Regions from separate parts of the Leucobacter sp. UCD-THU genome, predicted to be linked through region 2. Evidence: predicted binding sites of a transcription regulator. Region 2 holds the regulator's gene; each other region holds the start of a gene.

Region 1 (10,054 bases), 370 kb from region 2:
CTGGTGCAGCGGCAGCCCCTGCTTGCGCAGGGCCTTGGTGATCTCGACTTTGCCGCTCTCGGCGTCCTCCTCCCGGCGCTCCTTCGTGAACCACTGACGGATCTTGTTCTGCGCCCGCTTGCTCTTCACGAAGTCGAGCCACGACTTGTTCGGGCCGGCGTTCGGATCCTTCGACGTGAACACCTCGACGACGTCGCCGTTCTGCAGCGGTGTCTCGAGCGACACGAGGCGGCCGTTCACCCGCGCGCCCATCGTACGGTGCCCGACCTCCGTGTGCACGGCGTAGGCGAAGTCGACCGGGGTACCGCCGGCGGGCAGCCCGATGACGCGCCCCTTCGGGGTGAAGACGTAGACCTCCTTGGCGCCGATCTCGAACCGCAGCGCGTCGAGGAACTCGCTGGGATCTTCGGTCTCGGCCTGCCAATCGGAGATGTGCGCGAGCCAGGCCATGTCGCTCGAGCCCGGCGCCTGCTGCCCCTGCTGGCGTTGCTTGTACTTCCAGTGCGCGGCCACGCCGTACTCGGCGCGCTGGTGCATCTCGACCGTGCGGATCTGGATCTCCACCGCCCGGCCGTCGGGGCCGATCACGGTGGTGTGGAGCGACTGGTACAGGTTGAACTTCGGCGTCGCGATGTAGTCCTTGAAGCGGCCCGGGATCGGCGTCCATCGCGCGTGCACGGCTCCGAGCACCGCGTAGCAGTCTCGGATCGAGTTCACGAGCACGCGGATGCCGACGAGGTCGTAGATGTCGTCGAAATCTCGGCCGCGCACCACCATCTTCTGATAGATCGAATAGAGTTCCTTGGGCCGGCCCGTCACCTCGCCGCGGATCTTCGCCTCGCGCAGATCGTTGTCGATCGAGCTGATCACGCGGCCGACGAGCTCGTCGCGCTGCGGGTTGCGCTGCGTCACGAGGTTCTCGATCTCGGCGTAGAGCTTCGGCTTCAACACCGCGAACGAGAGGTCCTCGAGCTCGGCCTTCAGCGACTGGATGCCCAGCCTGTGGGCGAGCGGCGCGTAGATCTCGATGGTCTCCTGCGCCTTGCGCTTGGCGGAGTCGCCCGGCACGAAGCCCCAGGTGCGCGCGTTGTGCAGGCGATCCGCCAGCTTGATCACGAGCACGCGGATGTCCTTCGACATCGCGACGACCATCTTGCGCACCGTCTCGGCCTGCGCGGAGTCGCCGTACTTGACCTTGTCGAGCTTGGTCACGCCGTCGACGAGCATGGCGATCTCATCGCCGAACTCCTCGGTCAGCTGCTCGAGCGTGTACTCGGTGTCTTCGACGGTGTCGTGCAGCAGCGCCGCGGCGATCGCCACGGGGGCCACCCCCAGCTCGGCGAGGATCTGGGCCACCGCGATGGGGTGGGTGATGTAGGGCTCGCCGCTGCGCCGCTTCTGCCCCCGGTGGGCGCGCTCGGCCACGGTGTAGGCGCGTTCGATCACGGAGAGATCGGCGCGAGGATAGTTGCCGCGCACCGTGCGCACCAGCTGGTCGACGGCGCCGGGAGAGGTGCCGCGGGAGAAGATCCGGGGCACCAGCCGACGCAGCGCCGTCGCGCCGCTCTGCTGCGTTACGTCGTTCGTGGCCACCTCAGACCTCCCTCGAATGTTTGAACGTTACACCACGAGAGGTCATTCCCACGAACCAGCCGCTAGGCGCCGATCGGAGCTCCGTTCTGCTCGTCGGCGTCGCTGGTCGCGGGCTTGCGGGAGCGCAGGGCCTTCTCGTCGTGACGCTTGATCCCGGGCTCCCCCGCGCGCAGGTGCGCGTAGGCCGGTGCCGCGATGAAGATGGTCGAGTAGGCGCCCACCAGGATGCCGATGAACAGCGCCAGCGAGATGTCGCGCAGTGTGCCCGCCCCCAGCACGAACGCCCCGATGAAGAGGATCGACGCGACCGGCAGCAGGGCGACCACCGAGGTGTTGATCGAGCGCACGAGCGTCTGGTTGACGCCGAGGTTGACCGACTCCGCGAAGGTGCGGCGGTCGTTGAGCTCGCCCGGAGAGGTGTTCTCGCGGATCTTGTCGAAGACCACGACGGTGTCGTAGAGCGAGTAGCCGAGGATCGTGAGGAAGCCGATCATGGCGGCCGGCGTGATCTCGAAGCCGGAGATGCCGTAGATGCCCGCCGTGATCACGAGGTCGTGCAGCAGCGCGATGATGGCCGCGAGCGACATCTTCCAGGTGCGGAAGTAGATCGCCATGACGAGGGCCGCGAAGAGCAGGAAGACGAAGAGGGCGATGACCGCTTGTCGGGTGATGTCTTGGCCCCAGGCCGGGCCGATGTACGAGTACGTCACCTCGTCCTCGCCGACCCCGTAGGCCTCGGCGAGCGCCGTCGTCACCGCGCGGTTCTCGTTCTCGTCGAGCGCCTCGGTCTGCACGCGGATGTCGGTGGGGCCGAGCTGGGTCACGCGGGGCGCCGCCGAGGGCAGCACGTCGGCGACGGCCTCCTCGGCGAGCGCCGGATCGCGGTCGCCCTGCTCCGAGAGGTGCACCTGGAACTGGCTGCCGCCCGTGAACTCGATGCCGAAGCTGAATCCGCCGCGGGCGAGAGGCCCGAGCACCGAGAGCACGATGAGCACGATCGAGATCACGTACCAGATCTTGCGCTTGCCGACGAAGTCGATCGACTTCTCGCCGGTGTAGAGAGCGTTGCCGAATTCGGCGAATGAGCGAGCCATGCTTAGCTCTCCTTTCCGGTGTTGGCGGTCTCGAGCGAGATGCCCTGCTCCGCCGCCTTGCGCTCGGCGATGGTCTGCCGGCGCTCGGCCTCCTTCTGGCTGCGCGCGTTCTTCTTGCCCGCGCCCTTGGCGGCGATGACAGGCTCGCGGAACTGGGCGCGGCCTCGGTACACCGCGCCGAGGCGCTGGGGATCGAGACCCGACGCGGGGTGGCCCGAGCGGTAGAAGCGGGTGCGGGCCAGCAGCGTCATCATCGGGTGCGTGAAGAGCGCGACCACGAGCACGTCGACGAGCGTCGTGAGGCCGAGCGTGAACGCGAAGCCCTTCACGTTGCCGACCGCGAGGATGAAGAGGATCACCGCGGCGAGCAGGTTGACGCCGTCCGAGGCGAGCACCGTACGGAAGGCCCGCTTCCAGCCGTGCTCCACCGCGCTCTCGATGCTGAACCCGTCGCGCAGCGCGTCGCGGATGCGCTCGAAGTAGACGATGAAGGAGTCGGCGGTGAAGCCGACCGCGACGATGATGCCCGCGACGCCCGCGAGCGAGAGCCGGTAGCCCTGCCTCCACGAGAAGAAGGTGAGCAGCAGGTAGGTGAGCACCGCGGCGATCGCGAGGGACGCGATGGTGAGCGAACCGAGGGCCCGGTACTGGAAGATGGAGTAGACGACCACGAGCAGCAGGCCGATCAGACCGGCGAGCAGGCCCGCCTGCAGCTGGTTCGTGCCGAGCGTCGCCGAGATGTCCTCCTGGCTCTGCACGGTGAAGTCCATCGGCAGTGCGCCGAACTTGAGCTGATCGGCGAGCGCCTGCGAGGACTCCTGCGTGAAGCTGCCGCTGATCGAGGGGCGTCCGTCGAGGATCTGGCCGTTCATGGTGGGAGCCGAGAGCACGCTGCCGTCGAGCACGAAGGCGAAGCGGTTCTGAGGCTCGGCAGCACCGTAGAGGCGCGTGCTGATCTTGCCGAAGGTATCGGCGCCCTGGCTGTTCATGGTGATCTGCACGACCCACTCGCCGGTCGTCGCACCGGTGTTGGTGGTGCCCATCTGCGCGACCGCGTCGGTGATGACATCGCCGCTCAGCTCGACCGGGCCGAGGATGAACTTCTCCATGCCCGCGTCGTCGCAGGTGATGAGGGGTCGGTCGGCCGCCGCTTCGCGGGTGTCGAGCGCGGCCTCGGAGTCGCAGCTGAACGCGTCGAACTGCTGCTGCAGCGCGGGGGTGATCCAGGCCATGTCGCCGGCTTCGGTGGGCAGCGGATCGGGATCCACGTCGCCCGCGTCGGCAGCGGCGTCGTCGGCCGTCTCGGCGTCGTCGGCCTGCTCGTCGGTCGCGGTCGTCTCGGACGACTGCTCGTCGGCGGCAGCGGCATCCGACGAGTCCTCCGCGTCGGCCGTCTCGCCCTCGGGGGTCGCCGCCGCGTCGTCGCCCTCGGCCTGCTGCTGCAGCTGCTCGAGGTCGACACCCATGCCCGTGGCGAGCACCGGGCGGAAGTCGAGCTTCGCCGAGGCCTCGATGCGCTGCAGCGTGGCTTCGTCGGCCTTACCGGGGATCGACACCGAGATGTGCTGGCCGCCCTGCGTGGTGATCTCGGCCTCGGAGACGCCGGCGGCGTCGACGCGCTGGCGGATGATCGAGACGGCCTGCTGCAGCTGCTCGCCGCTGACCGCCTGGCCGTCCGTCTGCTCGGCTGCGAGCAGGATCTGCGTGCCGCCCTGCAGGTCGAGTGCGAGCTTGGGCGTCCATGTCGCATCGCTGCGGAACACCCCGTAGGTGATGAGGCCCGCAAGGCCGACGATGAGGACCAGGAGGAATACGAGGGAGCGACGAGCCCTCCGCACCGCGGGTGTGGACGCCAAGACTTACTGCTTTCTCTATGGGTGAAGTGGAAGGTGCCGCGGTCCCCTCCCGCGGCGCGCGGATCAGGCCTTGGGAGCCTGCCCGTCGGTCTGGTCGTCGGCGTCGGGGCGCTCGGTCTCGGTCGAGTCGGCGCTGCCCTCAGCGGCGTCGGCACCGGTGGCGGGCTCGCCGGGAACGCCCTTGGCGAGGCGCTCGCCGAACTCGGGATCGTCGTCGGGGGCGAAGGAACCGGCGATCGGCTCGTCGGCGTCGGTGCTCTCGACCGGGGTGACGACCTGCGAGATGGCGTTGCGGTGCACGACCAGCGTGCTGGTGCCGCTGCGCACGACGGCGCGATTCTCTTCCTCGTCGATCGACTCGATGGTGCCGAAGATGCCCGACTGCAGCATCACCTCGGCGCCGGGGCGCAGGCCGTTCTGCAGCTCCTGCATCGCCTGCTGACGCTTCTTGCCGTTGCGGAACATGAAGAAGATCAGAACTGCGATGAGTCCGAACATGAGAATGCTGATCGGGTCGAGAGCCACGAGAGTCCTTTCGATGGGCGGTCCGGAAATGGAGCCGCGAGGCACAGATTTCATAAGCCTACCGTGCTTCGGCTGGAAAACCCGACGAACGGAAGGCCTCATCCGACGAAGCCGTACGGCTGGCTCTCAGGGAGCGGGCAGCGGCCCGGCGCCTCAGATGAGCGTGGGCGCGCCGTTCGGAGCGCCGGGCGGCGCGACGCCCACGTGCTCCCAGCCCAGCCGTGTCGCCACCCTGCCGCGAGGGGTGCGGGTCAGCAGACCGGTGCGCACGAGGAAGGGCTCGACGACCGCCTCGATCGTCTCGGCCTCCTCGCCCACCGAGACCGCGAGCGTCGAGAGGCCCACCGGCCCTCCCGAGAACCGTTCGACCACCGCGCGCAGCACCTCGCGGTCGAGACGGTCGAGGCCGTGCTGGTCGACGTCGTAGAGGGCGAGTGCCGCCTGCACGCTGGCGGTGTCGCCGGGCGTCTCGTGCACGAGGCTGTAGTCGCGCACTCGGCGCAGCAGCCGGTTGGCGATACGAGGGGTGCCCCGGGATCGCCGGGCGATCTCGTCGACGCCCTGCTCCGACAGCGCGAAGTCGAGCAGGCCGGCCGCGCGGCGGACCACACTCGCGAGCTCGTCGTCGGAGTAGAACTCGAGATGCGCGGTGAAACCGAAACGGTCGCGCAGCGGATTGGGCAGCAGACCCGCCCGAGTGGTCGCGCCCACGAGCGTGAAGGGGGCGAGTTCGAGCGGCACCGACGTCGCGCCGGCGCCCTTGCCCACCATGATGTCGACCTTGAAGTCCTCCATCGCGAGGTAGAGCATCTCCTCGGCGCTGCGCGCCATGCGGTGGATCTCGTCGACGAACAGCACCTCTCCCGGCGTGAGGGCGGAGAGCACGGCTGCGAGGTCGCCGGCGTGCTGGATCGCGGGGCCGGACGTCTGGTGGAGCGGCTTGTCGAGTTCGGAGGCCACGATCATCGAGAGCGTGGTCTTGCCCAGTCCGGGCGGGCCCGCGAGCAGGATGTGGTCGGGGGTGTGCTGCCGCATGGTCGCGGCGTCGAGCAGCAGCCCGAGCTGGCGGCGCACCTTCGACTGGCCGACGAACTCCGAGAGCGTCGACGGGCGCAGCGCGCCCTCGTACCCCTGCTCGGACGGCGACGCCTGAGGCGAGAGCTCCCCCGTCATCGGCGTGCTCCGGCTCCGCTGCGAGCGGCCTGCAGCAGTGCGAGCGCGGCCCGCAGCAGACCCGCATGGTCGTCGGGGGCTCCGGCGTCGCGGGCGTCCTGCACGGCCTGGCGGGCATCCGATTCGGACCAGCCGAGGCCGACCAGGCCCTCGCTGACTGCGTCGGCGGCGCGCTGCACCGGGTCGCCGGGGGCCGTGTCGGGAGCGCCCGCATCGGCGAAGGCCGACTCGGGAAGCTTGCCCGCGAGCGAGACGACGATCAGCTTCGCCGTCTTGGGGCCGATGCCCGAGACCTTGCGGAACGGTTTCTCGTCCTCCGCGGCCACGGCGCGGGCGATCTCGGCGGGGCTCAACGACGAGAGCACTCCGAGCGCGCTGCGCGGTCCCACGCCCGAGACGGCGATGAGGTGACCGAACACGTCGAGTTCGTCCTGCGTGGCGAAGCCGAACAGGGTCAGCGAGTCCTCGCGCACCACGAGCGAGGTGTGCAGCGAGACCTCGTCGCCGACGACGGCCTGGGACACGCGCCCGCTGGGCATCTCCACGCGCATGCCGATCCCGCCGACACCCACGACGACCCAACCGGCGCCGGACGCGAGCACGGGCCCGCTTATCGAAGCAATCACGCACCCAGCCTAGAGTGCGCATCGGACGGAGGGGCTCGCGCCACACCGATCATTCGAATATATCTACGAACGACCGATGCATGCCGGCATGGCGCCTCGGCGGCGGTCTCACCGACTGCACCGGTGCGGGCCTCGCGCTCCCGCGAGGTCCGCACCGCACCGCTCTACGCGCCGTGGGCCGCCGCCGTGCGGGACACGCCGGCGGCGGAACCTTCCGCGTTCCGGCTGCGCACCGCCCGGTTCACAGCCGAGACGATCGCCTTGAGCGTCGCGCGCGTGGTATCGGGGTCGACGCCCACGCCCCACAGCCGCTGGCCGTCGACCTCGAGATCGACGTAGGCGGCGGCGACGGCATCGCCGCCCGAGCTCATCGCGTGCTCGACGTAGTCGAACAGCGTCACGGCGTGGCCGTTCTCGTTGATGCCCGTGATGAAGGCGTCGACCGGGCCGTTGCCGCGGGCGGTGAGCTGATGCTCCCCCTCGCCGTCGCGGTAGTCGACGGTGAGCTCGGTCACCCCGTCGCCCGCGCTCGTCGACGCGGTCCGGAACAGCTCGTAGCGGCCCCAGCGTTCGAACGACGAGTCGGTCGTGGGCAGGTACTCGTCCTGGAAGATGCGCCAGATCTCGTCGCTCGAGACCTCGCCGCCCTCGCTGTCGGTGAGCCCCTGCACCACCGCGCTGAACTCGATCTGCAGCCGGCGCGGCAGGTCGAGGTTGTGGTCGGTCTTCAGCAGGTAGGCGACGCCGCCCTTGCCCGACTGGGAATTGACCCGGATGACCGCCTCGTAGGAGCGCCCCAGATCCTTCGGGTCGACGGGCAGGTAGGGCACGGCCCATTCGATGTCGTCGATCGCCGTGCCCGCGGCCTCGGCGTCCTGCGCCATGCGCTCGAAGCCCTTCTTGATGGCGTCCTGATGCGAACCCGAGAACGCCGTGTAGACGAGGTCGCCGGCCCACGGGCTGCGCTCGGGCACCCGCAGCTGGTTGCAGTACTCGGCGGTGCGACGCACCTCGTCGAGGCGGGAGAAGTCGATCTGGGGGTCGATGCCCTGGGTGAACAGGTTGATGCCGAGGGCGACGAGGTCGACGTTGCCCGTGCGCTCCCCGTTGCCGAAGAGGCACCCCTCGATGCGATCCGCACCTGCCATGTAGCCGAGCTCGGCCGCCGCAATGGCCGTGCCGCGGTCGTTGTGAGGGTGCAGCGAGAGGATGACGTTCTCGCGGTGGTTCAGGTGGCGGCTCATCCACTCGATCGAGTCGGCGTAGACGTTCGGGGTCGCCATCTCGACCGTGGCGGGCAGATTGATGATGACCTTGCGCTCGGGCGCGGGCTCGAAGATCTCGAGCACGTCGTTGCACACCTCGACCGCGTACTCGAGCTCGGTGCCGGTGTACGACTCGGGCGAGTACTCGTAGTAGATGTCGGTGCCCGCGCAGATCGACTCGCTCGCCCGGCAGAGCTTCGCGCCCTCGGTGGCGATCTCCTTGATGCCCTCGCGGTCGGAGCGGAACACCACGTCGCGCTGCAGGATGCTCGTGGAGTTATAGAGGTGCACGATGGCCTGCTTGGCGCCGACGAGCGACTCGTAGGTGCGCTTGATCAGGTGCTCGCGCGCCTGGGTGAGCACCTGGATGGTGACGTCGCCGGGGATCGCGTCGTCTTCGATGAGCTGCCGCACGAAATCGAAGTCGGTCTGACTGGCCGAGGGGAACCCGACCTCGATCTCCTTGTAGCCCATCTTGACGAGCAGGTCGAACATGATGCGCTTGCGCTCGGGGCTCATGGGATCGATGAGCGCCTGATTGCCGTCGCGCAGGTCGACGGCGCACCAGCGGGGGGCCTCGGTGATGCGCTTCGCGGGCCACGTGCGGTCCGGCAGGTCGACCGCGATGATCTCGTGGAACGGGCGGTAGCGATGGACCGGCATGCCGGAGGGCTTCTGCGTGTTCTTCATGGGCTCGTACTCTCTCGTCTCAATAACTCTTGCTCAGCCAAACACGAACACCGCGACGAGGGAGGCCTGGGACTAGGACTCGTCGCGGCAGCTAAGGAGAAGCGAGCCGAACAGCATGCAGCCACTATACCACCGCCGCGTGGGCCGCTCGCTCGCCCGCAGCGCCTCGCCGGGCCGCCGGGCTCGCCGTCGCGTCGGCATCCGGCGGGGCGCGTCGAGGCAGAACCTCATAGGGTGGAACGCATGAGGACGATGCGCGGAAAGCTGTTCGGGATCGCGATCGCGGTGCTCGGGATCACGGCGGGGCTGTTCGGGATCGGGCCGGTCGCGCTCGCCGGATCCGCGCCGCCCGCGCACGCGAGCGTCGACGATTTCAGCTACGACGGCTGGCGGGTGGAGTACCGGATCGGCACCGACGACGAGGGGCGCGCGATCGCGCGCGTCACGGAGACGCTGACGGCCCGCTTCCCCGACTTCGATCAGAACCGGGGTCTCGTGCGCGGCCTCCCGATCGACTACGAGGGCTCGTCGACGGACCCCCGCGACTTCTCGGTGACGGATGCCGCCGGGGAGCCGGTGCCCTTCGACGTGGAGCGCGACGACGGTTTCGTCGCGGTGCTCACGGGCGACGACCGCTACGTGCACGGCGTGCAGACGTACGTGATCGAGTACACCCTCAGCGACGTGGTGCTCGCCCGCGACGACGGAAAGGCCGACGAGTTCTACTGGGATCTCACGGACTTCGAGCACCGGCAGCCGATCAACGGCTTCTCGGCGCAGATCTCCTTCTCCCCCGAGCTCGCCGAGCACCTGAACGGCGACGCGAGGTGCTACTCGGGCGCGGCGCACTCCACGCAGGAGTGCGCGATCAGCGAGGCCGGGGGCGAGTTCTCGGTCTCGGTCGCCGCACTCGATCCGCGCGAGGGCGTCACCGTCGCGATCGGGCTGGAGCCCGGCAGCGTCGCGCAGCCCCCGGCGCGCCTGCCGAACTTCGCCCTCGACACGCTGCCCTTCGCGGGCGGCGCCGCCGCGCTCGGAGTCGGCGTCGCCGGGCTGGTGTCGGTCCTGTCGCTGCGCCGCAAGCATCGCACGGCGCGCGGCACCATCGTCGCGCAGTACGACGTGCCGAACTACCTGCCCCCGCTCGTCGCGGCTCCGATCGTCGGCTCGACCTCGAACCCGGCGTCGGCGCAGCTCGTGCACCTCGCGGTGAACGGCACGCTCCGCATCGA
Region 2 (10,054 bases):
GGGCGCGGGGCAGCTGCCGGCTTCGCCGGGCTGCGCCGAGGCACCCGCCTCGGCCGACGCGCCGGTCGCGGAGGCCGCTGCGCCGACGGTCTCCGCGCTCTGCAGCTGCACGAGCTGCGAGACCGAGACGCCGCCGAGCACCACGACGAGCGCCACGAGCAGCACGACGAGGTTGCGCATCAGGCGGTAGCGCCGCTCGAGCGCGCGGCGGTCGAGGGTCTCGGCCGCCCCTCGCCGACGCGGGGCCGCCGCGACGGCGACCGGCGCCGGTTCGGCCGGCCCGGCGGGGAGCGGTTCGCCGGCCTCGACGGACCGAGCGGTCGACACCGAGCCCGACGCGTCGGCGCGTTGCGCGGTATCGGCGGCGAGGCCCTCGCTCGTGGGGGCGTCGCCCGCGCCCGGGGCGTTCTCGGCGTCGCTCGCGCCGTCGTGTTCGTGCTGAGACATCGCCTCGATCCTATCCGCACGCACGGAAGATAGCTGTCACTTGTATCTGAAGCGCACGCTCTCCGCGTCGAGGCGGCCGTCCACGCGGCAGGGCGGGCGTCAGCGCGCAGTCGGCGTCAGCGCCGCGATCGCCTCGATCACGGCGGTGGTCTCGCTCTCGGTCCCGGCGGTGATGCGCAGGTGCCCCTCGATGCCGAGGTTGCGGATCAGGATACCCTGCGCGCGCAGCGACTCGAAGACCGCTGCCGGATCGTCGAAGCCGCCGACCAGCAGGAAGTTCGCGCCGGACGGGTGCACCTCGTAGCCGAGCTGCACGAGTGCGGCGGCGAGCCGATCGCGCTGATCGCGGATGTCGGCGACGGTGGCGAGCATCTCGTCGGAGTGGCGTATGGCGGCGGTAGCCGCGGCCTGCGTGAGCGCGGAGAGGTGGTACGGCAGTCGCACGAGGCGCAGGGCGTCGATCACGGCGGGGTCTGCCGCGAGATATCCGAGGCGCACGCCGGCGAAGGCGAAGGCCTTGCTCATGGTGCGCGAGACGAGCAGGCGATGGCGGCCGGGCAGCAGCGCGACCGCGCTCTCGCGCTGCGCGTCGAACTCGTGGTAGGCCTCGTCGACGATGAGGATGCCGTCGAAGGCCTCATAGGCGGCGAGGATCACCTCGCGGTCGAGCGGCGTGCCGGTGGGGTTGTTGGGGCCGCACAGGATGGCGATGTCGGGCCGGTGCTCGCGCAGGGCGCCGACCACGAGCTCGGGGGTGAGGGCGTAGTCGGCGGGGCGCGCAACGGCGATCCACTCCGTGTCGGTGCCCGAGGCGAGCAGCGGGTACATGGAGTAGGTGGGCGTGAAGCTCAGCAGCGAGCGCCCGGGGCCGCCGAACGCCTGCAGAATCTGCTGCAGCACCTCGTTCGAGCCGTTCGCCGCCCACAGCTGCTCGACGGTCAGGCCATGGCCGAGATAACCGGCCAGGGCCTCGCGCAGCTCGGTGAACTCGCGGTCGGGATAGCGGTTCACTCCGTGAACCGCCTGCGCGAGCGACTCCACGATGTCGGCGACCACGCGCTCGGGGATCGGATGCGTGTTCTCGTTGACGTTGAGGCTCACCGGCACGGGATCCTGGGGAGCCCCGTAGGGCTGCTTGCCGACGAGGTTGGCGCGGAGAGGGAGATCGCTCAGGCTGGTCACCGCACCAGTTTAGAACCTCCCCGGGGCGCCGCCGGCTCGCGAGGCCGGCGCGCAGGGTCGGAACCTAGTGGGTGCGCCCGGGACGCCTTCGAACGCGCACGCTTCGATCGCTCAGGCTTCACACCCTCACGCATCGAGCTCGTCGGCCCCGAACACCGCGGGGCTGTCGGAGTACCGCAGCGGCACCGCGATCGCCTCGCCCGCCTCGATGCCAGAGCCGTCGAGCTGGTTGAGCTGCACGATCTCGGCGACCAGGTCGCGCGGGTCGGCCTCGGGGTCGAGCTCGGTCGCGAGCGACCAGAGCGAAGCACCGGGCTGCACGACCACGTAGTGGAACTGCTGGCCGGAAGCGCCCTCTTCCGACGCGAAGGCCTGGGGGCCCGCGAACGTCGCCGCCAGCGCGAGCAGGCCCGCGACCATCACGGTGGCCAGCGATCCGAAGACCACTCGCCCGCGACGCGTGAGGCGCAGCTTCGCGTTCGCCTTCGGGGGGCGAACCTCGTACGACTCGTGCTGCAGAACCGCCTGTGCGCTCATGGTGGTCTCTCCTGTTCTTCCGCGCCGCCGCGAGTATCACATCGGGGCGAACATCTGTTTCGAATATATCTTCGATGAATCGAAACCGCAAGCAAGATCTTCGAACACATGTTTCGATCTTTTCCGCGACACTCGAACACTTGTTTGGCGGTGTTCGAATGCAGCGGCTATGGTTTCGAGCAACGGCATCACTGAATCAGCAACCACTGACATTCATGGATCCGACCCTCCCGCCACCGCCCTCGGGCCTCGGAAAGGACAGCGATGAGCGACGCTCCCCACTCCCGGAAGCCCCTCAGCGAGAAGCAGCAGGCGATCCTCGAGTGCATCGCGCGCTCGGTCGACACTCGCGGCTACCCGCCCAGCATGCGCGAGATCGGCGACGCCGTCGGGCTCTCCTCGCTCTCGAGCGTCACCCACCAGCTCAGCCGCCTCGAGCTCGGCGGGTACATCCGCCGCGATCCGAACCGGCCCCGAGCACTCGAGATCCTCGTCGAGCTGGCGAGCACGAGCGCGGCCATCGCCGACGCCCCCGCGCAGCAGGTCGAGGAAGCCGCCTACGTGCCCCTGGTCGGGCAGATCGCCGCGGGCGTGCCGATCACGGCCGACCAGCAGGTCGAGGAGATCGTGCCGCTCCCCCGGCAGCTCGTGGGCGACGGCCAGCTGTTCATGCTGCGCGTGGTGGGCGACTCCATGATCGATGCGGCGATCTGCGACGGCGATTTTGTGGTCGTGCGCCAGCAGCGCGAGGCCGAGAACGGCGACATCGTCGCGGCGATGCTCGACGGCGAGGCGACCGTCAAGGTCTTCCGCCGCCGCGACGGCCACACGTGGCTGCTGCCGCGCAACAGCGCGTTCGAGCCGATCCTCGGCGACCACGCCGAGGTGCTCGGCCGCGTCGTCGCGGTCTTCCGCTCCGTCTGATCGCGCAGGCCGGGCCGGGGCCGCCCCCGGCCCGGCGTCGGCACGCGGTGGCGAGCGGCCGAACGCCGCGGGAGCGCCCGGCGCTGCCGTACCCTCAGCCGATCGGATCCGGCGTCAGCAGCTGCAGCTCGCGCAGCACGGCCAGCACCTGCTCGTGCCGGTTGAAGGTGTAGAGGTGCACCGACGGGGCTCCCCCGGCGAGCAGCGCGCGTGCGAGGTCGACCGTGTGCTCCACGCCCAGCTCGGGCGCGTATCCCCCGGCCTCCTCGAGTGCCCGTTCCAGCCCCTCGGGGGCCGGGCGACCCGCCAGCGACGCGACCTTGCGCAGCTGCGCACTCGTCGAGACCGGCATGAGCCCGGGCAGCACGGGGATCCGCAGCCCCGCGCTCTGGGCGTCGCCCACGAAGCCGAGGTACTCCTCGGCCCGGAAGAAGAGCTGCGTGACGGCGAACTGCGCGCCGGCCTCCTGCTTCTCGATGAGCCATTCGATGTCCTGCGAACGCGATCGCGACAGCGGGTGCCCGTTCGGGTACGCGGCCACGGCGGTGCGCCCGACGCTCGTGAGCGGCGGTCGCTCGGCGCGGGCCTCGGCGACCAGATCGACCAGCTCGAGCGACGACAGGGATCCCGTCACCGCAGGGTCGTGCTCGTCGAGCCCCCGCGGCGGGTCGCCGCGCAGGGCGAGGAAGTCGTGCACGCCGGCGTCCATGATGCGGTGGATCGTCTCGCGCACCGCATCGCGGCTCTCACCGACCGTGGTGAGGTGTGCGAGCGGCAGTGCGTCGGTGTGATCGCGCAGGTACTTCAGCAGGTCGAGCGACGCGTCGCGGTTGGACCCGTTCGCCCCGTAGGTGACCGAGATGAAGTCGGGGCCGGCTGCGGAGAGGTGCTGCACGGCGTGCCCGAGGGCGAGGGCGGCGGCGCCGCTGCGCGCCGGGAACACCTCGAAGGAGAAGCGGGCGCGGGTGGGCGCGCTGCCCGCGAGCGGCAGCGGGCTCACGACGCCGCTCCCGCCAGGGCCTCGGACGCCAGCTCGGTGCCCCGCACCCGAGCGGCGATCTTGGCGAAGGCCACGTCGCGGGCGAAGTCGGGCGAGCCGTGCCGCGGCTTCTCGTCGATGAGGTAGGGCGAGAACCCGCAGTCGTCGGTAGAGCCGAGCAGCTCGGGCGGCACGAAGCGCGCCGCCCGCACGAGCTGGTCGCGGATCTGCTCGGCCGTCTCGAGCCTCGGATGGGTGGGGTTGGTCACGCCGATGAGCACGCGCGGGGCGCGCCCGCGGGATGCCCGTCCGCGCAGCTGACCGCCGACGAGACGGGCGACACGATCCGGATCCTTCTCCCCCGCGGCCTGCACCAGGAAGTACCCCGCCTCGATCTGGAACAGCTCGGGGATCAGCTCGGCGTAGTCGATGTCGGCGCTGTGCGCCGAGTCGTTGTCGTTGCCGGGGCAGGTGTGCACGCCCACCGCGGCGCGCTGCCGCGGCTCGAGGCGATCCAGCACCCGGTTGATGAGCTCGATGAAGCCTCCCAGCGCTTCGGGGCCGGCCCACGGGGCGCGCAGATCACGGCGCAGCGCGAGGCGCCCCTCCGTGAAGTCGATCGTGACGCGGGAGGCGCCCGCGGCGAAGCAGCGCGCGATGTCGTCGGCGCAGCCGTCGACCACGTCGTTCAGGAAGTCGTCGCGCGAGTAGTCGCCGAGGCCCGCATCGGGCACCATGAGCGACAGCATCGACGGCGAGATCACGGCCTGCTTGAGCGGCAGGTCGGTCAGCTCGCGAGCCGCCGACACGTCATCGGCGGCCCACGCGCGGAAGGCGAACGGTGCGCTTGCGAGGCTCGGGATCACCCGGTGGTGGCCGTCGGCGAACACCGCGAAGACCGGCCCTTCCTCGACCTCGTCGGTGCCGAGCGGATAGCTCGCGAAGCTGTGCCTGCGCTGCTCGCCGTCGGAGATGATCGGCGAGCCGGTCGCCGCCAGGCGGTCGAGGGTGTCGCGCACCGCGAGATCCTGCTCGGCGCGCAGCTGGGCCTGCGAGGCGAGCCCCGTCTCGGCGTCGAGCACCGCGCGCTGCAGCCGCGCCGGGCGCGGCAGCGAGCCGACGGGCTCGGTGGGGAGCCGATCGCTCGGCCAGGGCGCCGCCGCACCGGGCTGCGGCGCCCGCGAGTCGGGCAGCGTCACACCGCTCCTTCGCGCACCGCCTGAGCCGCCCGCACGAGGTTCGTGAGGCTCTCCACGGTCTCTTCGTAGCCGCGCGTCTTGAGCCCGCAGTCGGGGTTCACCCACAGCTGCTCGCCGGGGATGCGGCTCGCGGCGATGCGGATCAGCTCGGTCTGCTCCTCGACGCTCGGCACGCGGGGCGAGTGGATGTCGTAGACGCCCGGGCCGATGCCGCGCGAGTAGCCGTGATCACCGAGGGGCTCGACCACGTCCATGCGGCTGCGGGCCGCCTCGATCGAGGTCACGTCGGCGTCGAGGCCGTCGACCGCGTCGATGATCTCGCCGAACTCGGAGTAGCAGAGGTGGGTGTGGATCTGCACCTCGGCGGCCGCCCCGCTCGTCGCGAGACGGAACGACCCCACCGACCAGTCGAGGTAGGCGGGCTGGCGGTCGGCGTCGAGCGGCAGCAGCTCGCGCAGCGCCGGCTCGTCGACCTGCACGATCTTGATGCCGGCCTCGACGAGATCGTCGATCTCGTCGCGCAGCGCGAGCGCCACCTGGTTCGCGGTGTCGGCGAGCGGCTGGTCGTCGCGCACGAACGACCAGGCGAGGATCGTGACGGGGCCCGTGAGCATGCCCTTGACGAGGCGATCGGTGAGCGACTGCGCGTAGGCCGACCACGCGACCGTCATGGGGGCGGGCCGCGAGACGTCGCCCCACAGGATCGAGGGGCGGGTGGCGCGGGTGCCGTACGACTGCACCCAGCCGTGCTCGGTGACCGCGAAGCCGTCGAGCAGCTCGGCGAAGTACTGCACCATGTCGTTGCGCTCGGCCTCGCCGTGCACGAGCACGTCGAGCCCGATCTGCTCCTGCAGCCGGATGACGCGCTCGATCTCCTCGCGGAGGAAGCCGTCGTAGGCCTGCTGGTCGATCTCGCCGCGCGTGAAGGCGGCGCGGGCCTTGCGGATCTCGGTGGTCTGCGGGAAGGAGCCGATCGTGGTGGTCGCGAGGCTCGGGATGCCGAGCGCGCTCTGCGCGTCGCGGCGGTCGCCCTCGGAGGCGCGGCTGCGATCGGCCTCGCCGACGGCGGAGACGCGATCCCGGACGCCGTCGACGCGAACGCCGGGGGCCGATGCGCGGTCCGCGAGCACCCGGTCGACCTCGGCCAGCTCGGCCTCGATGGCAGCGGAGCCCTCGGAGAGGCCGCGGGCGAGGATCGCCACCTGCTCGACCTTCTGGTCGGCGAAGGCGAGCCACGACTTCAGGCGCTCGTCGAGCTTGGTCTCGTCGTTCACGTCGTGCGGCACGTGCTGGAGATTGTTGGAGGTGCCGACGACCACGGCGATGCCCGAGCGCTGCAGAGCCTCGGCGGTGCCGAACGACTGGCGCAGATCGGTGCGCCAGATGTTGCGGCCGTCGACGACACCGGCGACCAGCTGCGTGCCCTCGAACGCCCGCGCGAGCTCGCCGGAGTCGTGGGCCTCGATCGGCAGTGTGCCGCGCACGAGGTCGGCCTGCACCGCCTCGACGGGCAGCGCGCCAAGGCGCAGGAGCGCGCCGGAGGAGTCGCCGTAGGGCGCGGTCAGCAGGATCTGCGGACGCTGCGCCGCGGGCGCCGCGCCGAGCGCGCCGTACGCCCGCTCGACGAGCGCGAGGGTCTGCTCGCGCGGCACCGAGAGCGAGTCGGAGACGAGTGCGGGCTCGTCGAGCTGCACCCAGGAGGCGCCGGCGGCGGCGAGCGCGCTCAGCAGCTCGGCGTAGACCGCGACCGCCTCGTCGAGGCGATCGATGGGGCGGAAGCCCTCGCCGGCGTCGTCGGAGGCCTTCGCGAGCAGCAGGTAGGTGACGGGGCCCACGAGCACGGGGCGCGGCTCGACGCCCTGCTGCGCGGCCTCGGCGACGCCGGCCACGAGGGAGGCCGCGTTCGCCGCGAACGGGGTGCGCTCGTCGATCTCGGGAACGCTGTAGTGGTAGTTCGTGTCGAACCACTTGGTCATCTCGAGCGGCTGGTGGTCCTTGTCGCCGCGCGCGAGCGCGAAGTAGACGTCGAGGTCGCTCGCGCCCTCGCGCGCCGCGACGTCGGCGAAGCGGCCCGGGATCGCGCCGAGCGCGAGCGTCGCGTCGAGCACCTGGTCGTAGAAGCTGAAGCTCTCGGGCACCGCGCCGCCCGCTGCGGGCAGGCCGAGCTCGACGAGGCGCGAGCGGGTCGCGGCGCGCAGCTCCCGAGCCGTCTCGAGGAGCTCGCCCTCGCTCGTGCTGCCCTTCCAGTAGGACTCGATGGCCCGCTTCAGCTCGCGGCGGCGGCCGAGGCGCGGGTACCCGAGGATCGTGGCGTTGGGCAGGGGCGTCGTTGCGGACATGCGGGTCCTTCGGTTCGGGAACGTGGGGTGCGCGACCGGGTGCGATCCGCGCCCGGTCACCCACACGCTATCCCGCACCGCCGACGTGGAGTGCGCATGTTGCGCTGTATGAACTACGAAGTGTTACAGCCTTCGAGTCGGCGTCCGCCCCGAAGGCTCCGCCTACGCCAGGTACGGGTCGAGCTTCGCGAGCATCTCGCCCGTCACGTAGGCGCGCACCCGCGTGCCCTGCTCGACGTACTCCGTCGACAGCACGCGGTTGCGCTCGTGCAGCTCGGCCACGAGCTCGCCGCGGTCGTAGGGCACCACCACGGTGACCTCGCGATCCGGAACCGGCAGCGCCGCGTCGATCCGGCGCCGCAGCTCCTCGACGCCCTCGCCGGTGCGCGCCGAGACGAACACGGCGTCGGGGGCGAGGCCGTGCAGCACGAGCCGCTGCGATTCGTCGAGTAGATCGGCCTTGTTGAAGGCCACGATCTCGGGGATGCCCTGCGCGTCGACCTCGGCGATCACATCGCGCACGGTGCGCAGCTGGGCGGCGGGGTCGGGGTGCGACCCGTCGACCACGTGCAGGATCACGTCGGCCTCGCCCACCTCCTCGAAGGTCGACCGGAACGCCTCGACCAGCTGGTGGGGCAGGTTGCGCACGAAGCCGACGGTGTCGGCGTAGGTGAAGCGGCGCCCGTCGGCCGTCTCGGCGTGGCGCACGGCCGTGTCGAGTGTGGCGAAGAGCTGGTTCTGCACGAGCTCCTGCGTGCCCGTGAGACGGTTCAGCAGGCTCGACTTGCCCGCGTTCGTGTAGCCGGCGATCGCGACCGACGGCACCTCGCCCCGCTTGCGGTTCGCGCGCTTCGCGTCGCGGGCGGGGGCGAAACCGGCGATCTGCTTGCGCAGCTTCGCCATGCGGGTGTGGATCTTGCGGCGGTCCAGCTCCATCTTGGTCTCGCCGGGGCCGCGGGAGCCCATTCCCGCACCGCCCGAGCCGACCTGGCCGCCGGCCTGCCGCGACATCGACTCTCCCCAGCCGCGCAGGCGCGGCAGCAGGTATTCGAGCTGAGCGAGTTCGACCTGGGCCTTGCCCTCGCGGCTCTTCGCGTGCTGGCTGAAGATGTCGAGGATCACCGCGGTGCGGTCGATCACCTTGACCTTGACCACGTCTTCGAGCGCTCGGCGCTGGCTCGGGGCCAGCTCGGTGTCGGCCACGACCGTGTCGGCGCCGACGGCGGCGACGAGCTCGGCGAGCTCCTGCGCCTTGCCTTTGCCGAGATAGGTCGCGGGGTCCGGGTGCGCCCGGCGCTGCAGCAGGCCGTCGAGCACGCGGGCGCCCGCCGTCTCGGCGAGTGCGGCGAGCTCGCGCAGCGAGTTCTCGGCTTCCTCGAGCCCGTGTCGGGCGGAGCCCGTGTAGACGCCGATGAGCACGGCGTTCTCGAGGCGCAGCTGCCGGTACTCGACCTCGGTGACGTCTTCGAGCTCGGTCGAGAGGCCGGCCACGCGCGTGAGCGACGCCCGCTCCTCGCGCTCGAGTCGGATGAGTTCGAGGTCTTCGGCGAGCCGGTCGTGCACCTCGTCGCCGAGTGCCTGCGCTCCGCCGGTGAGGTTGTCGACGCCGAGGCCGCCGGAGCGCGCCGCCGCGTCGCGGATCACGGTCGCGGAGCCGCCGCGCGCGGCGCGTGCGAGCAGCCGCTCGAGCGGATCGGCGCTGTCGGCCGCGTGGGAGTCGTCATCGGGTGTGCCGGAATCGGCGCCGCTCCGGGCCGCGGAAGCACCGGGTTCGTCGCCTGCGGCGGGTGCCTCGGAGGCGTCGGCCTGCGACGCGGCGTTCGCGGAGTCGGCGCGGTCGGAGCGCTGCGCGCTCTTCGCACCGCGGCCCGCTTCGCCGTTCACGACGACGTCGTCGAGTGCGAGGTCTGATTCTTCTGTGAAGCGTTCTGTCATCTGGCCTCCAGTGTACGTCGGATCATCCCGCGCGTGTCGGCCGTTCGCCCACAGCGCGATCCCCCGCACCCGCCCGTGCTTCGGGGCTCGCCGATATCTCGGACGAGGACGCGGATCCCGGCCCGAGGCATCGGCGCGATCCGAAGGACCGGCCTGCCACGGCCGCTCCTCGCGCCTGGGATACTGAGTGGGTGACCGAGCACTACTTCTCCGAGGCCCCCGTCGGCGACTACCGCCCCCGCGAGATCGAGGCGGTGCTGGGCGGCTCCCCGCACGCCGTGCTCACCGCGGGCGGCGTCTTCAGCCCGGACCGCCTCGACCGCGGCACGGAGGTGCTGCTGCGCACGGTACCGGGCCTCGAGGAGGCGCCGGAGGGCGCCGTGCTCGACATCGGCTGCGGGTGGGGGCCGATCGCGCTCGACGCGGCCATCGAGGCCCCCGGGCGCGAGGTCTGGGCGGTCGACGTGAACGCGCGATCGCGGGAGCTCACCCGCGAGAACGCCGCCCGCCTC
Region 3 (10,054 bases), on a different contig from region 2:
CTCGGCGCCCGGCTCGGCGTCTGCCACGCACGCTGCGTCGGCCCCGGGGGCAGAAGCGGTGCCGCCATCGCGGAACGCGTCCATGCTCACGATCGACTGCAGACGCGCACGGATCTCGGCGACCGCCGACGGCTCGGCCTCGGTCGTTCGAGGATCGCCGTCGCTCGACACCCGCGAGGGGCCGGAGACGCCGGGCGCATCAGACTGCTCGGGACCGGATTCCGGACGCTCGGGCTCGCGGTACTCATGCCCGCGTTCGCGCGGCGACTCCGACTGCGGTTCGGACGGCGTCTCACCCCAGCCGGGGCCCCCGAGCCGCGAACGCAGTTCGATGACCTCAGCCAGGTCGGCTCGGCTCGGAGACCCGCCCGCGGGCCGCTGCTCGGGCGGAGGCAGGAAACGAACAGCCACGGGTTCAGGCGCTGGCGCGCTGCTCGGGCTCGGCGAGCGGCGTCACCGCCGGGGCCTCGGGCTCAGCAGGTTCTTCGCTGCGCCCGTTGACGCCGAGCTTCGTGAGGATCTTCTCTTCGATCTCAGCCGCGACGTCGGGGTTCTGAATGAGGAAGCGGCGAGCATTCTCCATGCCCTGACCGAGCTGATCGCCGTCGTAGGTGAACCAGGCGCCGCTCTTCTTGATGAAGCCCTGCTCGACGCCGTAGTCGATGAGCGAGCCCTCGCGCGAGATGCCCACACCGTAGAGGATGTCGAACTCGGCCTGCTTGAAGGGAGGCGCCATCTTGTTCTTCACGACCTTGACGCGAGTGCGGTTGCCCACCGCGTCGGTGCCGTCTTTGAGCGTCTGAATGCGACGGATGTCGAGACGCACCGAGGCGTAGAACTTGAGCGCCTTACCGCCGGAGGTGGTCTCGGGGCTGCCGAAGAACACGCCCACCTTCTCGCGCAGCTGGTTGATGAAGATGGCGGTGGTCTTGGTGGCGTTCAGGCTGCCGGTGATCTTGCGCAGCGCCTGCGACATGAGTCGAGCCTGCAGACCGACGTGGCTGTCGCCCATCTCGCCGTCGATCTCGGCCTTCGGCACGAGCGCCGCGACGGAGTCGATGACGACGAGGTCGACCGAGCCCGAGCGGATGAGCATGTCGGCGATCTCGAGCGCCTGCTCGCCGGTGTCGGGCTGGGCCACGAGCAGCGCATCGATGTCGACGCCCAGCTTCTTCGCGTATTCGGGATCGAGCGCGTGCTCGGCGTCGATGAACGCGGCGATGCCACCCGCGCGCTGCGCATTGGCGATCGCGTGCAGGGTGAGTGTGGTCTTGCCCGACGACTCGGGGCCGTAGATCTCGATGATGCGACCCCTCGGCAGCCCGCCGATGCCGAGCGCGACGTCGAGGGCGACCGAACCGGTGGGGATCACCTCGACGGGCGCGCGCTCGACGCTTCCCATGCGCATGATCGCGCCCTTGCCGAAGTTCTTGTCGATCTGCGCGAGGGCCGCTTCGAGCGCCTTCTCACGATCCTTGGGTGCCCCCACGGGGGACTTGGGTGCTGCCATGATCTTGCTCCTTCGATGTGCGCGGCGGCGCCGCTCGACTGCTGCCTACCGACTGTCTCGACCCCGATGATGGGGCAGACAAGGCATCGATATCCGGTTGCTTCACACCTTAGGACGGACCACTGACATTCTTGGATCGAGCGGCGAGTCTGAGGATAAGTCGGCGAATCGGCTACCTGTGCACGAAGTTACCACGATTCGAACACATATTCGAAGCGCAAGGAGGCGCGTGTCGCGCCCAGTTGTGATTCGCCGCCGTGTGCGGCGCTTTCGCGCCCTGCGCGAACGCTGCCGCGTTTGCACAACGGACGCGCGTGTCGCGACCAGTTGCGATTCGCCGCCGCACGGCGCCCCTGCGCAGCACGACGCCGGGATCGGGATCGCGCTTCCGACCCCGGCGAACGCCCCTCAGTCGCGGGGCTCGAGCAGACCGCGGCCGTGGCGCCGCTCGAGCGGAACATCGAGGTCGACGCACAGCGCCGCCCAGACCTCGCGCGCCGGAACCCCGCGCTCGAGCGCCTCGGCCGGTGTGCCGCCGAGCGCGGCGAGCCAGTGATCCCGGATCAGCACTCCGGAGTAATCGTCGCCGAACTCGTCGGCGCAAGCGCGTCGGAACTCGCTCAGCTTCACGAAGGGTTACGACACCAGCTCGGGCGCGTAGCCCGACATCAACTCGGCCGGCACCGTATCCGGAACCCGGCCGGCGAGAGGCATCGACAGCCCCTCGACCACGGCGAGCCGCTCGCTCACCTCGCCCATGATCACGGACAGCGGCGTATCCAGCGCATCGGCGACCGCGGCGAGAATCTCGCTCGAGGCCTCCTTCTGGCCGCGCTCCACCTCGCTCAGGTAGCCGAGCGCCACGCTCGCATCACCGGCGACCTGTCGCAGCGTGCGCCCCTTCTGCAGCCGGAAGTCACGCAGCACGTCGCCGATCTCTTGACGCATCAGCACCATGTGAACCCTCCTTCACTGCATGACACGGGGTCATGCTCCACAATACCCGCTCATCGACAAGCCGCCACAGCGGGGACGCCCCTCCAGTGTGGAGGGAGTCACTGGGAATAACCCCGACACTACCGCGCCTATTCCTGAAACTTTGCTGAACTTGAGTCAGTCCGACTCAAGTTCCGATGCGCCGAGCTCGCCGACGAGCAGTTCGAGAGCCGCCGCGACAGAGCCATTGCGGATCTCGCCGCGGTCCCCCGAGAGCGAGTACTCCACCGAGCGGGCCCGGTCGCCGAGGCACAGCCCCACCCACACGGTGCCGACCGGCTGGCCCGTCTGCGGGTCGGGTTCGGGACCCGCGACGCCGGTGGTCGCCAGGCCGATATCGGCGGACTCCGGTTCCGCCCCGTCCGCGCGGGGCACTGCGCAGAGCTCACGCACGCCCCTGGCCATCTGACGCGCCACCTCGCCGTCGACGGGGCCCTTCTCTCGCAGCAGTTCGTCGTCGACTCCGAGCACGGAGTGCTTCAGTGCGGTGTCGTAGGCCACGACCCCGCCCGAGAAGACCCGCGAAGAGCCGGGCACTGACACGAGCGCGTCGGCGAGCAGCCCGCCCGTGAGCGACTCGGCGACGGCGATGCGCAGCCCCCGCGCCGCCGCGATCTCGACCACCGCCCGGGCGAGCTCGCCGCCGGCGCCGGGCGAGCCCTGGCCGATGGGCTTCACGAGCGGACCCGCTTCGCGCGCATGAAGGCGACCACGTAGTCGACGCCGCTGATGATCGTGAGCGCGACCGCCGCCATCATGGTGATCACGTTCGCCCAGTAGGCCACGGGGGCGGCCGGCCCCAGCACCCCGGCGAGGGGCAGCAGGGCGAGTGTGATCGCGACGGCCTGCACGACCGTCTTGAGCTTGCCCATCCAGGCGGCAGCGACCACCACGTCGTGCGCGATCATGAGGCGGTGCACGGTGATGCCGATCTCGCGCACCAGCACCACGATGGTCACCCACCACGGCAGCTCGCCGAGGATCGAGAGCCCCACGAGCGCGGCACCCGTGAGCGCCTTGTCGGCGATCGGGTCGAGCAGCTTGCCGAGGTCGGTGATGAGACCGCGGGATCTCGCGAGGTGCCCGTCCCACGCGTCGGTCGCGATCGCGAGCACGAAGAACACCGCCGACGCCCAGCGCAGCGGGCCGCCCTGACCGCCGTCGGCCAGCAGCATCCAGAGGAAGAACGGCGTCGCGATGCTGCGCGCCACCGTGATGATGTTCGGGGCGTTCCAATTGCTCGGCTTCGCCGGTGAATCCTGTGCGGTCATCTCTTCCTCGTGTTCGCTCGCGACCGGCGGTCCCGGCTCATTCTCGGCCCGTCAGCTGCCAGGCGTCCTCGTCGTCGTCGCCGTCGACCTCTTCGAGCGTGGCCTGGTACTTCGCCACCGGGTCGTCGTAGCGATCGTCGCCGAAACCGTCGGACTCCGTGAGCGGTTCGATCACATCGGTCGCGGCGTCGTGCTCCCCGGCATTCGCCTCGGGGCTGGCCGCGGCGGCGGGGGCCGCCTGGGGGCGCTCCGGTGCGGCTGCGGGCTGCTGGAAGGGGGCCGGAGCTGCGGGGCCTCCCTTGATGCGGGCGATCACCTCGGGCAGCTGCTCGGGCGAGACGAGCACGTCTCGCGCCTTCGAACCCTCGGAGGGACCCACGATGTCGCGCGACTCCATGAGGTCCATGAGCCGGCCGGCCTTCGCGAAGCCGACGCGCAGCTTGCGCTGCAGCATCGAGGTCGAGCCGAACTGCGAAGTGACCACGAGCTCGATAGCCGCGAGCAGCACCTCGAGGTCGTCTCCGATGTCTTCGTCGATCTCCTTCTTCTCGGCGACCTGCGCCACGTCGGGCCGGTACTCGGGCTGAGCCTGGGCCTTGACGTGGGCGACCACCTTCGCGATCTCGGGCTCCCCCACCCAGGCGCCCTGCACGCGCATCGGCGTCGACTCGCCGTTGAGCAGCAGCAGGCCGTCGCCCTGGCCGATGAGGCGCTCGGCGCCCACCTCGTCGAGGATGACGCGGGAGTCGGTGCCCGACGCCACCGCGAACGCGTAGCGGCTCGGAACATTCGACTTGATCACGCCCGTCACCACGTTCACCGACGGGCGCTGCGTCGCGAGCACCAGGTGGATGCCCGCGGCACGGGCGAGCTGGGTGATGCGCTGGATCGAATCCTCGACGTCGCGGGGCGCCACCAGCATGAGGTCTGCGAGCTCGTCGACCACCACCAGCAGGTACGGGTACGGCTTGAGCACGCGCTGGCTGCCCTCGGGCAGCACGATAGACCCGGAGCGCACGGCCTCGTTGAAGTCGTCGATGTGGCGGAAGCCGAAGCTCGCCAGATCGTCGTAGCGCATGTCCATCTCTTTCACGACCCACTGCAGCGCCTCGGCCGCCTTCTTGGGGTTCGTGATGATGGGGGTGATGAGGTGGGGCACGCCCTGGTAGACGGTGAGCTCGACGCGCTTCGGATCGACGAGCACCATGCGCACCTCGGCGGGGGTCGCCCGCATGAGGATGCTCGTGATCATCGAGTTGATGAAGCTCGACTTGCCCGAGCCGGTGGCGCCGGCCACGAGCAGGTGGGGCATCTTAGCGAGGTTCGCGACGACGAAGCCGCCCTTCACGTCTTTGCCGACGCCGATGGTCATGGGGTGCGCGCTGCGCTGAGCACGGCTCGAGCGCAGCACGTCGCCGAGGGCGACGTTCTCACGATCCTTGTTGGGGATCTCGATGCCGATCGCGCTCTTGCCCGGGATCGGAGAGAGGATGCGCACCTCGTTCGACGCCACCGCGTACGACAGGTTCTTCGACAGCGCCGTGACCTTCTCGACCTTGACACCCGGCCCGAGCTCGACCTCGTACTGGGTGACGGTCGGGCCCCGGGAGAACCCGCTCACACGCGCGTCGACCTTGAACTCCTCGAACACGCGCGCGATCGCGGCCATGATCTGGTCGTTCGCCTCGGTGTGGGTCTTGGGGGCGTCGCCCGTCGCCAGCGTGCCCTGGTCGGGCAGCAGGTACTCGCGCTGCGCCGGATCGTGAGGAGGCGCGACCGCGAACGGCGCCGCGTCTGCGACCTCGGGCAGCTGTGAGGTCGGTGCGGGCTCGGCGGCCGCCGAGAAGTCGTCCCACGAATCGTCGCCCAGCCCCGACGCCCGCGTCGCGCCCGCGGCCTCCACGGCCGCCTCGGCCTGCTCGAGTTCGTCGAAGAGGCCCGCCGGGAACGGGTCGGCGGCGTCGGGGGCGAGCGCGGACTCGAAGGCGCCCTCGCTCTGCGCGTCGGGGGCGCTCGGCTCGAGCGCGGAGTCGAGCGCAGACTTGTCGTCGGCGTACTCGGGGTCTTCTTCTCGACCGGAGGCGTTGCGCCGCCACCACGGCAGCGAGCCGTCGCCCGTCTCGGTCTCGCTCTCGAGATCGAAGAGCGCCTGCTGCGACTCCTTGTCTCGGCGGCGCGACTTCGCCGGGCGCTCGTCGGTCTGGGCGTCGGCGCCCTCGGTCACACCGAACAGGAACTCGTACGCCTCGTGCAGCCGCCGCACGATGCGCCCCGGAGGCGTCTTCGTGACGATGAGCACCGAGAAGAGCAGCATCAGCGACAGCACCGGGGTCGCCACCCACACCGTCAGCGCGAGCAGAGGCGCGCCCACCATCCAGCCGAGCAGCCCGCCCGCCTCGGCGAGCGCCGGCATGCCCTGGCTCGGGATCGGCCGCCCGCCGTAGATGTGGGACAGACCGGCGACGCTCATGATCGCGATGAAGAGGCCGATCGCGATGCGGCGGTTGTCGTTGACGCTCGAGGGGTGGTTGAACAGCCACAGCGCGAAGCCGACCATGATGATCGGAAGCCCGAACGCCACCCGGCCGAAGAGGCCGCCGAACGACCATGCGTCGAGCTGCACGGCCACCGGCTGGCCGATCATGAACCACTCGACCACGGCGCCCGCGACGGCGAGCAGCATCAGCAGCAGCGGGATGCCGTCGCGTCGATCCTCGGGGGCGAGAGGCTCGAGACGGAAGGCGCGCGCCGCGCCGCCGATCGCGTGGGCGAGGCCGTTCCAGGCGCGCACGATCCCGTTCTCGCGGGGCTCGGGCTCGGCGAGCACCCGCGTCTTCGCGGTGGCACGGGACGACCCGGCGCGGGATCCCCGTGCCGTGGTCTTGCCCGATTTTTCGCGCGACGAAGTTTTGCTGGCCATGCTAAAAGGGTACGTTCGACCGCCGACATTCGCGACGTGACGCTCCGAGGTGCCCCGTTTCGCCGCCGTGGGCGGCACTGCGGGCTACGCCGACGCTCCGCGTCGTCGCAACGCCCGCTACCCCTCGCTCCGCTCCGTAGGCTGCCGCCGTGGGCGGCACTGCGGTCTACGCCGACGCTCCGCGTCGTCGCAACGCCCGCACCGCCTTCTTCACGAGCGGCAGGCCCTCGGTCCAGACCCGGTAACCCGGCCCCGGCCGGTCCCACGACCCGGCGAGCAGGTTCTCGTGCGAGGCCCAGCCCTTCTTGAACGTGGTCACGCCGTCGTTGATGAGGCCGCCGAAGTCGTAGCGCTCGATCCCGAGCCGCTTCATCTCGCGGATCACGTGCCACTTGAGCGCGTAGTTCGCGCGCAGCCGCTGCCCGGTCTCGTCCATGCCGCCGTAGAGCTCGAAGGCGGTGCGCGCCGACTTCGCCATGAACAGGAACGCGACCGGCCGCTCCTCGACGTACGCGGCCCACACGGGCGAATCGTCGCCGAGCATCGTGAACGCGTCGTGGTAGTAGGAATCCTCGTGCAGGCCGAAGTCGGCGCGCTCGCTCGTCTGGCGGTAGACCTCGAGGCACTCGTCGAGCTGCGCGATCGTCTCGACGGGCCGGATCGACAGCGACTCCTCGCGGCCCGCCTTGCGCACGTACTGGCGGTGCTTCTTCGACATGTCGGCGAGCAGTTCGTCCTCGGAGCGCCGCAGGTCGAGGATCAGGGTTCTCGCGGGCAGCACCGGGGTCTTCGCCTCGCGCCAGCCGCCCGAGAGCGGGAAGACTTCCGCGTCCTCGTCGGGCTCGATCGACACCGCGACGGCCCGCCGGGAGCCGTGCACGTGTGCGGCGACGGCGTCGGCCACCTCGGCGGGCGCGGGCTGCGCGGCCGGGAGATCGGGATCCCCCGCCGCCGACTCGCCCCAGGCGTGCGCGAGGACGGGGCCGCGGGGGGCGTAGACGAAGCCGCCGAGCGGCCCGGGCAGGGTGCGGGTCAGCAGCTGGCAGGCGCCCACCACGTCGGCGGAGGCGCCGGATCCCGAGCGCACGAGCACGCGCTCGGCGCTCCAGCGGTGCGCCGATTTGAGTTCGCCCCAGCCCCACAGCTGCAGCGGATGCCCGCCGAGGCGCTTGACGGTCGAGTCCCAGAGCTCCCGGTCGGTGCAGGGGGTCACGGTGAGGGAGGTCACGAACGGTTCCTTCCGAGTTTGCGTGAGACGAAGCCGGTGAGTTCGGCGAGTTCGGGCGAGCGCAGCAGACGGAGCGCGACCACGTAGACGGCGGCGACGATCCCCGCCACCGCGGCGGCGAACGGGATCGCGAGCACCGCGTCGTACGCGGGCACGGCGAGCCGCAGCAGCCACGTCGCGAGCAGGCCGAGCGCCACGGCCGGAACCGCGGCGAGCACGAACTTCACGAGACTCTGCGCGATCCGGCGGCCGTCGATCGAGCCGATCTTGCGTCGCAGCAGCCACGTGGCCAGCAGCGCCTGCACGATCGTGGCGAACGACCACACCACGGCGAACAGCATGCCGACCTTCGCGGGCGGGGCGAGCAGCAGCAGCAGCGACAGCGCGATGACGAGTCCCATCTGCACCGAGGTGAAGAGGAACGGGGTGCGCGTATCGGAGAGCGCGTAGAAGGCGCGCTGCACGATGAACAGGAAGCTGTAGGCGGCGAGGCTCACCACGTACGCCTGCAGCGCCTCCGAGAACTGATCGACCTGCAGCGGCGTCGCGCCGAAGTTGATGATGCGCGCCACGAACGGCGCCGCCGCGAACACGGCCGAAGCGGCGAGCACCATGACGAGCGCGATCTGCCGGGCCGAGGCCGAGAAGTCCGCGACGAACTCGGCCATGCGACCGGTCTGTCCCCACTCCGAGAGCCGCGTGAAGTAGGCCGTGGCGAGCGAGACCGCGATCACCGAGTGCGGCATCATGAAGATGAGCCAGACGTTCGCCATCGCGCTCGTCGAGGGGCCGGCCCCGGTGCCCGTCGCGACGATGTTGTTGGTGACGAAGCCGCCGAGCTGCATCACGGTGATGGTCGCGAGGCTCCAGCCCGCGATGCGGGCGGTGTGGCCGAGGCCCATGCCCTTCCACTTGAAGTCGGGGCGGTAGCGGATGCCGGCCTTGCGCCACGAGACGAACAGGATCAGCGCCTGCGCCGCGACGCCGAGCGTGGCGCTGCCCGCGAGCACGCCGATCGAGAGCGCGTCCCAGTCGACGACCGAGCGCAGCCCGCCGGTCGGGTCGGCCCCGAACATCAGCATGAACACGATGATGCCGGCGATCGCGATGACGTTGTTCAGCACGGGCGCCCAGGTGAACGGCCCGAACACGCTGCGGGCGTTCAGCACCTCGCCCAGCACGGTGTAGAGGCCGTAGAACACGATCTGCGGCAGGCACCAGTAGGCGAAGGCGGTCGCGAGGGCGAGCTGCTCGGGGGGCCAGGCCATCGCGGTGAGCCACACGATCCAGGGCGCGGCGAGCATCGCGAGCACCGTGATGCCGAACATGCCCACCGAGATGAGCGTGAGGATCTTGTTGATGTAGCCGGCGCCGCCGTCGGGGTTCTTCGCGGCCTTCACGATCTGCGGCACGAGCACGGCGTTGAGCATGCCGCCGAGCAGGATCATGTAGAGCGTGTTGGGCAGCAGGTTGCCGTTCTGGAACGCGTCGGCCGAGACCGAGCCGACCGATCCGATCGCGTAGGCGAGCAGCATCGCCTTCGCGAGCCCGAGGATGCGCGACACCATGGTGCCGGATGCCATCACCGCGCTCGCGCGCATGAGTCCCGCAGCGGCCATCAGTAGTACGGGTCCTTCCGGATCGCGAGCGAGGCGCGGCGGGCGAGACGGTCGCCGAGCGTCGCCCACAAGCGGTACGCCGCGGGCTTCAGCGGCAGGTCGAACGCCCCCGCGTAGTCGGTGATGTCCGGCGAGAAGGAGCGTTTGAACTGTCCCACGCCGTGGAGGGGGTGCTCTCGGTCGTCGGCGCGAGCCGCGGGCGGCGCACCGCAGAGGTCGTGGGCGACCGCGCCGCGCTCGTGAGCCCAGCGGATCACCTCCCACTGTAGGGCGTGCGAGGCCCCGTAGGCCGTCTTCGCGCGCACCGAGGCGCCGTCCTTGTAGGTGGTCTTCGCGCCGAGCGCCATCGCGTAGGCGCCGGCGATGAGCTGGGGGCGGCCGTCGGCGTCGTCGCGGTGGGCGAGGAACATCTGGCCGGATCCGGCGCGCTCGAACGACTGCCAGAACTCGCGGTAGTAGCGCTCGGAGCGCAGCACGAAGCGGCCCTCGGCGGTCTCCTGCAGCAGGCGG

What was found. The regulator LexA, encoded in region 2, represses DNA repair genes until DNA is damaged. The targets are predictions, from matches to a motif close to TCGAACANNTGTTCGA.
Region 1: a site for LexA is predicted at 6,921-6,936, ahead of ruvA (Holliday junction branch migration protein RuvA). Genes of this name have one in related genera too.
Region 3: a site for LexA is predicted at 1,709-1,724, ahead of recA (recombinase RecA). Genes of this name have one in related genera too.

Annotation. Positions count from the first base shown of each region.
Region 1 is NZ_KB714604.1:378,110-388,163, reverse strand. It holds gene H490_RS29230 (RelA/SpoT family protein) at 1-1,593, opposite strand, end outside; gene secF (protein translocase subunit SecF) at 1,656-2,687, opposite strand; gene secD (protein translocase subunit SecD) at 2,690-4,543, opposite strand; gene yajC (preprotein translocase subunit YajC) at 4,607-5,068, opposite strand; gene ruvB (Holliday junction branch migration DNA helicase RuvB) at 5,222-6,241, opposite strand; gene ruvA (Holliday junction branch migration protein RuvA) at 6,238-6,867, opposite strand; gene leuA (2-isopropylmalate synthase) at 7,032-8,822, opposite strand; gene H490_RS29195 (DUF2207 domain-containing protein) at 9,066-10,054, shown strand, end outside.
Region 2 is NZ_KB714604.1:8,695-18,748, reverse strand. It holds gene H490_RS0116280 (DsbA family protein) at 1-447, opposite strand, end outside; gene H490_RS27610 (histidinol-phosphate transaminase) at 547-1,629, opposite strand; gene H490_RS27605 (hypothetical protein) at 1,756-2,166, opposite strand; gene lexA (transcriptional repressor LexA) at 2,431-3,090, shown strand; gene H490_RS27595 (methylenetetrahydrofolate reductase) at 3,185-4,090, opposite strand; gene H490_RS27590 (hypothetical protein) at 4,087-5,268, opposite strand; gene metE (5-methyltetrahydropteroyltriglutamate--homocysteine S-methyltransferase) at 5,265-7,607, opposite strand; gene hflX (GTPase HflX) at 7,770-9,542, opposite strand; gene H490_RS27575 (class I SAM-dependent methyltransferase) at 9,734-10,054, shown strand, end outside.
Region 3 is NZ_APJM01000029.1:20,476-30,529, reverse strand. It holds gene recA (recombinase RecA) at 416-1,489, opposite strand; gene H490_RS17540 (DUF3046 domain-containing protein) at 1,919-2,140, opposite strand; gene H490_RS17535 (helix-turn-helix domain-containing protein) at 2,147-2,467, opposite strand; gene H490_RS17530 (CinA family protein) at 2,624-3,184, opposite strand; gene pgsA (CDP-diacylglycerol--glycerol-3-phosphate 3-phosphatidyltransferase) at 3,181-3,777, opposite strand; gene H490_RS17520 (FtsK/SpoIIIE family DNA translocase) at 3,815-6,697, opposite strand; gene H490_RS17515 (lipid II:glycine glycyltransferase FemX) at 6,864-7,925, opposite strand; gene murJ (murein biosynthesis integral membrane protein MurJ) at 7,922-9,544, opposite strand; gene H490_RS17505 (lipid II:glycine glycyltransferase FemX) at 9,544-10,054, opposite strand, start outside.